One region of the Nocardioides dubius genome, then DNA from elsewhere that is predicted to be linked to it. Evidence: riboswitches for the same ligand, from Rfam matches in the RefSeq annotation. Region 1 holds a riboswitch; the other holds the start of a gene.
The links. Region 1 has a riboswitch for thiamine pyrophosphate ahead of ABD151_RS20135 (thiamine phosphate synthase). Riboswitches for the same ligand answer to the same signal wherever they lie in the genome.
Positions count from the first base shown of each region.

Region 2: linked by a shared signal. The riboswitch ahead of ABD151_RS08455 (thiamine ABC transporter substrate-binding protein) and the one ahead of ABD151_RS20135 (thiamine phosphate synthase) in region 1 are both predicted to bind thiamine pyrophosphate.

Region 1 covers NZ_BAAALG010000017.1:55,722-59,115, forward strand. Annotated here, with positions in the region: gene ABD151_RS20125 (FAD-dependent oxidoreductase) at 1-872, shown strand, start outside; gene ABD151_RS20130 (DUF1707 SHOCT-like domain-containing protein) at 1,029-1,673, shown strand; TPP riboswitch at 1,681-1,790, shown strand; gene ABD151_RS20135 (thiamine phosphate synthase) at 1,786-2,397, shown strand; gene ABD151_RS20140 (FAD-dependent oxidoreductase) at 2,394-3,394, shown strand, end outside.
Region 2 covers NZ_BAAALG010000006.1:223,815-227,208, forward strand. Annotated here, with positions in the region: gene ABD151_RS08450 (ABC transporter permease) at 1-1,032, opposite strand, end outside; gene ABD151_RS08455 (thiamine ABC transporter substrate-binding protein) at 1,045-2,133, opposite strand; TPP riboswitch at 2,132-2,243, opposite strand; gene ABD151_RS08460 (DUF3151 domain-containing protein) at 2,335-2,748, opposite strand; gene ABD151_RS08465 (CG0192-related protein) at 2,807-3,346, shown strand; gene ABD151_RS08470 (YwaF family protein) at 3,348-3,394, opposite strand, start outside.

The DNA.
Region 1 (3,394 bases):
GCGCGGTCGCACCGCCGCGGGGACGCTCGCGCGCCAACGAGGCGGTGCCGACCTACTTCGCCGACTACGAGCGGACCCAGGGCCTGGTGGTGCAGCGCCCGGTCCGCGTCGACCGGGTGGAGAGTGACGGCGAGCTGCTCCGTGTCGAGGCCGGAGGGCAGAGCTGGCTGACCCGGACCCTGGTCAATGCCACCGGCACCTGGGACCGGCCCTTCGTGCCGCGCTATCCCGGTCAGGAGACCTTCGCCGGCGAGCAGCTGCACACCGTGGACTACCCGGGCGCCGCGCACTTCGCCGGCAAGCGGGTGGTGGTGGTCGGCGGCGGCGCCAGCGCCGTGCAGTTCCTCGGCGAGATCGCGCCGCTCACCGAGACGCTGTGGGTGACCCGGCGCGAGCCGGTCTGGATCGACCACTTCGACGGCGAGGCGGGCCACCGCGCGGTGGCCAAGGTGCAGGAGCGGGTGCTGGCCGGCCTGCCGCCGCAGAGCGTGGTCAGCGTGACCGGGCTGCACCTGCGTCCCCAGGAGCAGCGGGCCGCCGAGCTCGGGGCCTACCGGCGGCGGCCGATGTTCACCTCGATCGAGCGCGACGGGGTGCGGATGGCCGACGGCACCTTCGAGCCGGCCGACGTGATCTTGTGGGCGACCGGCTTCCGTGCCGCCGTCACCCATCTCGCGCCGTTGCACCTGCGCTCGCCCGAGGGCGGCATCCGGCTCGAGGCCATTCCCGGTGCCGGCCAGACGCCCACCCAGTCGGCCGTCGACCCACGGGTCCAGCTGGTCGGCTTCGGTCCTTCGGCCAGCACCATCGGCGCAAACCGCGCCGGGCGGGCGGCCGCGATCGCAGTCGTCCGCCAGCTGCGCCAGGCCTGACGCCGAGCTTGCGCTTGTGGCGCGCGAGCTTGCGCTTGTTCCCCCCGAGCTTGCGCTTGTAGCGCGCGAGCTTGCGCTTGTTCCCGCTGAGCTTGCGCCTGCGGACGCCGGAAGCGCGCGACTCGGCGGGCCGGGCGTCAACTAGGCTGCTGAGGCATGGACGCACCTGACCCCAGTCGCCTGCGGATCTCGGACGCCGACCGCCATCAGGTCGCGGAGGTGCTGCGCCAGGCGGCCGGTGAGGGGCGGCTCGACTTCGACGAGCTCGACGAGCGGTTGGAGGCGGCGTACGCCGCCAAGGTCTACGGCGACCTGACGCCCCTGCTCGCCGACCTGCCCGGACAGTCTCCCCAGTTGCCGGCCGTCGTCTCGGCGAGCCAGGTGCAGCCCCGGCCCTCCGCCGAGGTGGGGGCCGCGTCGCGCTATGACACGTCGTTCACGATCATGGGCGGCCAGACCCGCAAGGGCGTCTGGGAGATCGGCGCCAGCCACAGCGCCTTCGCGCTGATGGGCGGAGTCGACCTCGACCTGCGCCAGGCGGTCTTCGCTGCGCCGGTCGTGGAGATCACGGCCTGCACGATCATGGGCGGCATCGACATCATCGTCAACGCGAGCACCAGGGTCGTCGTCGACGGCGTGGGCATCATGGGCGACTTCAGCCAGAGCCGGGACCGGATCGAGGCCACCCTGGACGCCGCCTCGCCGGTGGTGCGGGTCAAGGGGTTCGCGCTGATGGGCGGCGTCAACGTCGTGCGCAAGCCGATGCCGGGGGAGAGCCGCCGCAAGCGCAAGGTCGGGTAGGGTACGGCGCATCCAGCACGGGAGCCCGCAGCAGTGGGCTGAGATGGAGCTGAGGCTGCTCCGACCGTTGAACCTGCTCCGGGTAATTCCGGCGAAGGAAGCAAGGAACGACATGGGCACCCTCCGCATCGCGCCACCCCTACCCCGGATCTTCTGTCTGGTCTCGGGCCGGGACGACCTGTCCCTGCTGCCGGAGCTCGTCGACGCCGGCGTCTCCGGCTTCCAGCTGCGGGACAAGGAGATCGACGCCTGGTCGCTGGAGTACCTCGCGCTGCAGGTGCTCAGCCTGGTCGGGGACCGCGCGACGGTGGTGATCAACGACCACCTCGAGGTGGCGCTGCGCACCGGCGCCCACGGCGTCCACCTCGGCCAGCGCGACCTGCCCGTCGCGCAGGCCCGCGCAGCCGCGCCGGGGCTGCTGATCGGGGCGACCTGCCGCAGCCTGGACGACGTCGCCCAGGCCAAGGTGGACGGCGCCGACTACGCCGGCTTCGGCCCGGTCGCGCACAGCGACTCCAAGGCCGGCCTGCCGGCGCCGTTGGGCGTCGCCGCGATCACCGCGGCACGCGGGGTCCTGCCCCTGATCGCGATCGGCGGCATCGACGCACCCGGTGCCCGCAGCGCCCGCCGGGCCGGCGCCCACGGCGTGGCGGTGATCGGCTCGATCTGGCGACAACCCGACCCTGTCCTGGCCGCGAAGGAGCTGGTGGACGCCGTCCGGTGAGCCGGGTGAGAGTGCTCGGCGCTGGGATCATCGGGCTGAGCGTCACTCAGGCGCTGCTCGCCGCCGGCCACGACGTCGAGGTGGTGGATCCCGCACCGGGGCAGGGCGCATCGTTCGCTGCGGCGGGGATGCTGACGCCGGCCAGCGAGGTCTGGCACGACGAACCGGCGCTGCTCGCGCACCACCGCACCAGCCTGGGGCTGTGGCCCGAGCTGGCGGACCGGCTCGGGGTCAGCCTGGAGCGGCACGGCACGCTGCTGGTCGGCTGTGACGGCGGCGATCTGCAGCAGGTCGAGCGGCATGCCGAGCTGCTGCGCGCCCTGGGCGAGCAGCCGCAGATGCTCACCCGTGCCGAGCTCCGGCGCGTCGAGCCCGAGGTGGGGGCGCGGGTGATCGGCGCGCTGGCCCTGCTCGCGGAGCCGTCGGTGGACCCACGCGCCGTCGTCGCGGCACTGCGGAGGCGGATCGCCGTGCAGGCACGGCCGAGCAGGGAGGCGGCCGAGGTCACCGTGATCGCCACCGGTGCCGAGCTGCCCCCACCCTGGCGGCAGCTGGTGCGCCGGGTGCGCGGGGAGATCCTGCGCCTGCGCCTCGACGGCGGACCGCGGCACACGCTGCGTGGCTGGGTGCGCGGCGAGCCGGTCTATGTGGTGCCGCGCGCGGACGGCGAGATCGTGGTCGGCGCGACCAGCGAGGAGCATGACACCCCGGCCGAGGTCAGCGCCGGGGGAGTGCTGCGCCTGCTGCACGCGGCCCGCGAGCTCGCCCCCGCGCTGGATCGCGCCGTCTTCGTCGAGGCCACCGCCCGCGACCGTCCGGCCGCCGTCGACAACCTGCCTTTGGTCGGACCCGCGCCGTGGGCCGCCGACAGTGCCGAGCACGGTCGGGTGGTGCTGGCCGCCGGCCTGCACCGGCACGGCGTGCTGCTGGCGCCGCTGGTCGCCCGGCTGGTCGCTGCGCACCTCGCGAACGGCCACGTCGAGCCGCTCTTCGACCC
Region 2 (3,394 bases), on a different contig from region 1:
CAGGGCGATCCGCAGCGAGTTGGCCAGCGCCTCGGTCACCGACACCGGCAGGTCGGGGTCGCCGCTGCGGCCCAGGCGGCGGTAGTTGGCCAGGCTCCAGGTGCCGTCGTCACGCAGCGAGGTGAGCACCAGGGCGAGCACCGGCACGGCCACCAGCACCACGCCGAGCAGAGTCGTCAGCAGGGCCGGCAGGTCGCTGACACGCACCGGTCGGGGCCGGGCGGTCACCCGTTGCACGGCGACGGCGCCGCGACGGGCCCGGTGCGCGACCGCGAGCAGGCCGAGCACCATCACGAACTGGAGCAGGCAGAGCGCGGCCGCGGCCTGAAGGTCGAAGAGGTTGACCGTGAGCAGGTAGATCTCGGTCTCCAGGGTGGCGTAGCGCATCCCGCCGAGCACCAGCACCACCCCGAAGGCGGTGGCACAGAAGAGGAAGACCACGCTGGCGGCCGAGACGATCGAGCCGCGCAGCGCCGGGAAGGTGGCCACCCAGAAGGCCTGCCATCCCCGCGCGCCGAGGGCGGCTGCCGCCTCGCCGGGACGGGGGTCGAGCGACTCCCAGGCGGATCCGACGGTGCGCACCACGACGGCCAGGTTGAAGAAGACCATCGCGGTGATGATCGCGGGCGGGCCGTCGGACCAGCCGAGGAAGCCGAGCGGGCCGTCGGCGGCGAGCAGCGAGTCGAAGGCGACGCCGACCACCACGGTGGGCAGCACGAACGGCACCAGCAGGATCGCCCGCAGCATCCGTCGTCCCGGGATCGCCAGGCGGTAGAGCGCGTACGCGGCCGGGATGCCGAGCAGCAGGGTGATCACGGTCGCGCTGGCCGCGGCCCCGAGTGTGAACCAGGCGACCCGCGCGGTGCGCTCGCGGGTGATCGCCTCCCACGCCGGTTCCAGGTCGAGCCGACCGTCGGGCCACAGCCCGAGGCCGAGCATGCCGCTCACCGGCAGCACGAAGAAGACCCCGAGCACCAGCACCGGCCCGGCCGCGAGAGCGACCAGGCCGGCGATTCTGCGCAGTCGAGGCATCGTTGCTCCCGGTTAGCGGGTGACCAGGTCCGTCCACTCGGTGAGCCACGCCTGGCGGTGCTCGTCGATGTCGTCGGCGGAGACCGCCAGCGGGTCGGTGGCCGGCTTGGCGAACTTCGCCCACTCGGCGGGAAGCTCGACGTCGCCGTCGGCCGGGAACACGTACATGTTCTCCGGAATCACCGCCTGGACCTCGGGGCTGAGCAGGAAGTCGACCACCTTCTCCGCAGCGGCCGGGTTCTTCGCGTTGGCCAGCACCCCGGCGTACTCGACCTGCCGGAAGCAGGTGTTGAGCAGCGCACTGGTGGTCGAGTCGCCGGACTTCTCGTCGATGGTGAACGCCGGGGACGTGTCGTAGGAGACCACGATCGGACGGTCGCCCTTGCCGGCGCCGGTGAACCCGGCGCTATAGGCCTCGGTCCAGCCGTCGGCCAGCTTCGCGCCGTTCTCCATCAGTCGGCTCCAGTAGCCCTGCCAGCCGTCCTCGCCGTACTCGGCGATGGTGGCCAGCAGGAAGGCCAGGCCGGGGCTGGAGGTGGTGGCACCAGGCAGCACCAGCAGGTCCTTGAACGCCGGGTCGGCCAGGTCGTCGAGGTTCTGCGGGGCGAGCCGGTCGTTCTCGGCGAACCAGGCGTCGTCGACGTTGACGCAGACCGAGGCGTGGTCGATCGGGGTCAGCACGTCGGCGGCGTCACCGTCGAGCTCGAGCTCCTCGGCACCGTTCGGCAAGGTGGGCTGGTATTCGGCGAAGACGCCCTCGCCCACCGCGCGGGTGGCGAAGGTGTTGTCCACGCCGAAGGCGACGTCGGCGAACGGCTTGCTCTTGCTGAGCACCAGCGAGGTGGTCAGCTCACCGGCGTCGCCGGAGGGACGCACCTTGAGGGTGATCCCGGTCTCGGCCTCGAAGCCCTTGATCAGCCCCTCGGGCAGCGCGAACGACTCGTGGGTGGCCAGCACCACCGTGGTGCCCTTCAGCGACTCCCCACGCTGGACGTCGTCACCGTCGGAGTCGTCGTCCGAGCCGAGCAGCGAGCAGCTGGCGAGGACCAGCGTGGCCGAGGCTGCGAGCGCGATCGTGCGCAGGCGGAAATGCGTGTTCATCTGGTGTCTCCCGACTCCCTTCGCCGGTGCTAACCGGATCAGGTCATGAGGGTCTGCGGCCGTTCCGCACTCTCAGCTCTCCGATGTGGAGGGCTCCCCTGTCTATGTGCTGCCGAGCCTAGGCCATCGACGTCACGACACCACACAGCGGTCGATCACTGTCACCAGGCGACAGTGATCGACCGCTGTCCTGCGGCTGGGTCAGGCGAGCAGCTCGTCGGCTGCGGTGGCGCTGGTCTCGCGCAGGAAGCTGGAGCAGCGCTCCCACTCGTCGGTCTCGCCGATCGCGCGGGCGGCCTTGGCCAGCAGCGCCAGGCAGGTCAGGAAGCCGCGGTTGGGCTCGTGCTCCCACGGCACCGGGCCGTGGCCCTTCCAGCCGTTGCGGCGCAGCATGTCGAGGCTGCGGTGGTAGCCGACGCGGGCGTAGGCGTAGACGGTGACGTCGTCGGCGCTCTGCTCGACGGCCTGCTCGGCCAGCGCGGCCCAGGCAGCCGGCGAGGCCGGGTGGTTGCGCACGACCGCGGCCGGGGCGGCGCCGCCGTCCAGCTCGGCGACCGCCGGGTCGACGGGAAGGTTCGTGGGCGGGGGGCCCGCCATCAGGTCAGTGAAGCTCATGCCCCCATTGTGCCCAGAGCATGGCAACCCGTTCAGGGCACCGTCCTAGGCTGGCGACATGGCAGTCCTTCATCGTGCAGAGATCTCTCCCAGCAAGCTGGAAGTCGCCACTGCCTGGCTCGACGATCAACCGTGGGGCGGTACCGGCGCGGTCGAGCTGATCGGCGGCTACCGCTTCGACGATCCCGATGGCGAGGTCGGCGTGGAGGCGCTGATCGCGCGGCGTGGCGACCTGATCGCCCAGGTGCCGCTGACCTATCGGGGTGCGCCTCTGGACGGCGCCGAGAGTCACCTGATCACCACCATGGAGCACTCCGCCCTGGGCCGGCGCTGGATCTACGACGCCACCCACGACCCGGTGGCGCAGGCCTGCTTCGCCCGCGCCCTGGCCGACGAGCAGCAGCAGGCGGCCGTCGAGCTGCACCACCTCGACGGCAGCGTCGAGCAGATCGACCCGGCCGTGAAGGTCCACCTCGCCGGGGAGCCGAGCCGCGGCTCCGTCGTCCTCAGCGGCGATCTCCGCTCACCCGTCGACGGAGCGGCGAGGCTCGTCGCCACCTGGGACGGCGGCGAGGCGGTCGTGGCGGCGGCCGGCTGAGTCAGCCCGCAGCGGTGCGGGTGCGGCGCACGCAGGCCCAGGTCATCA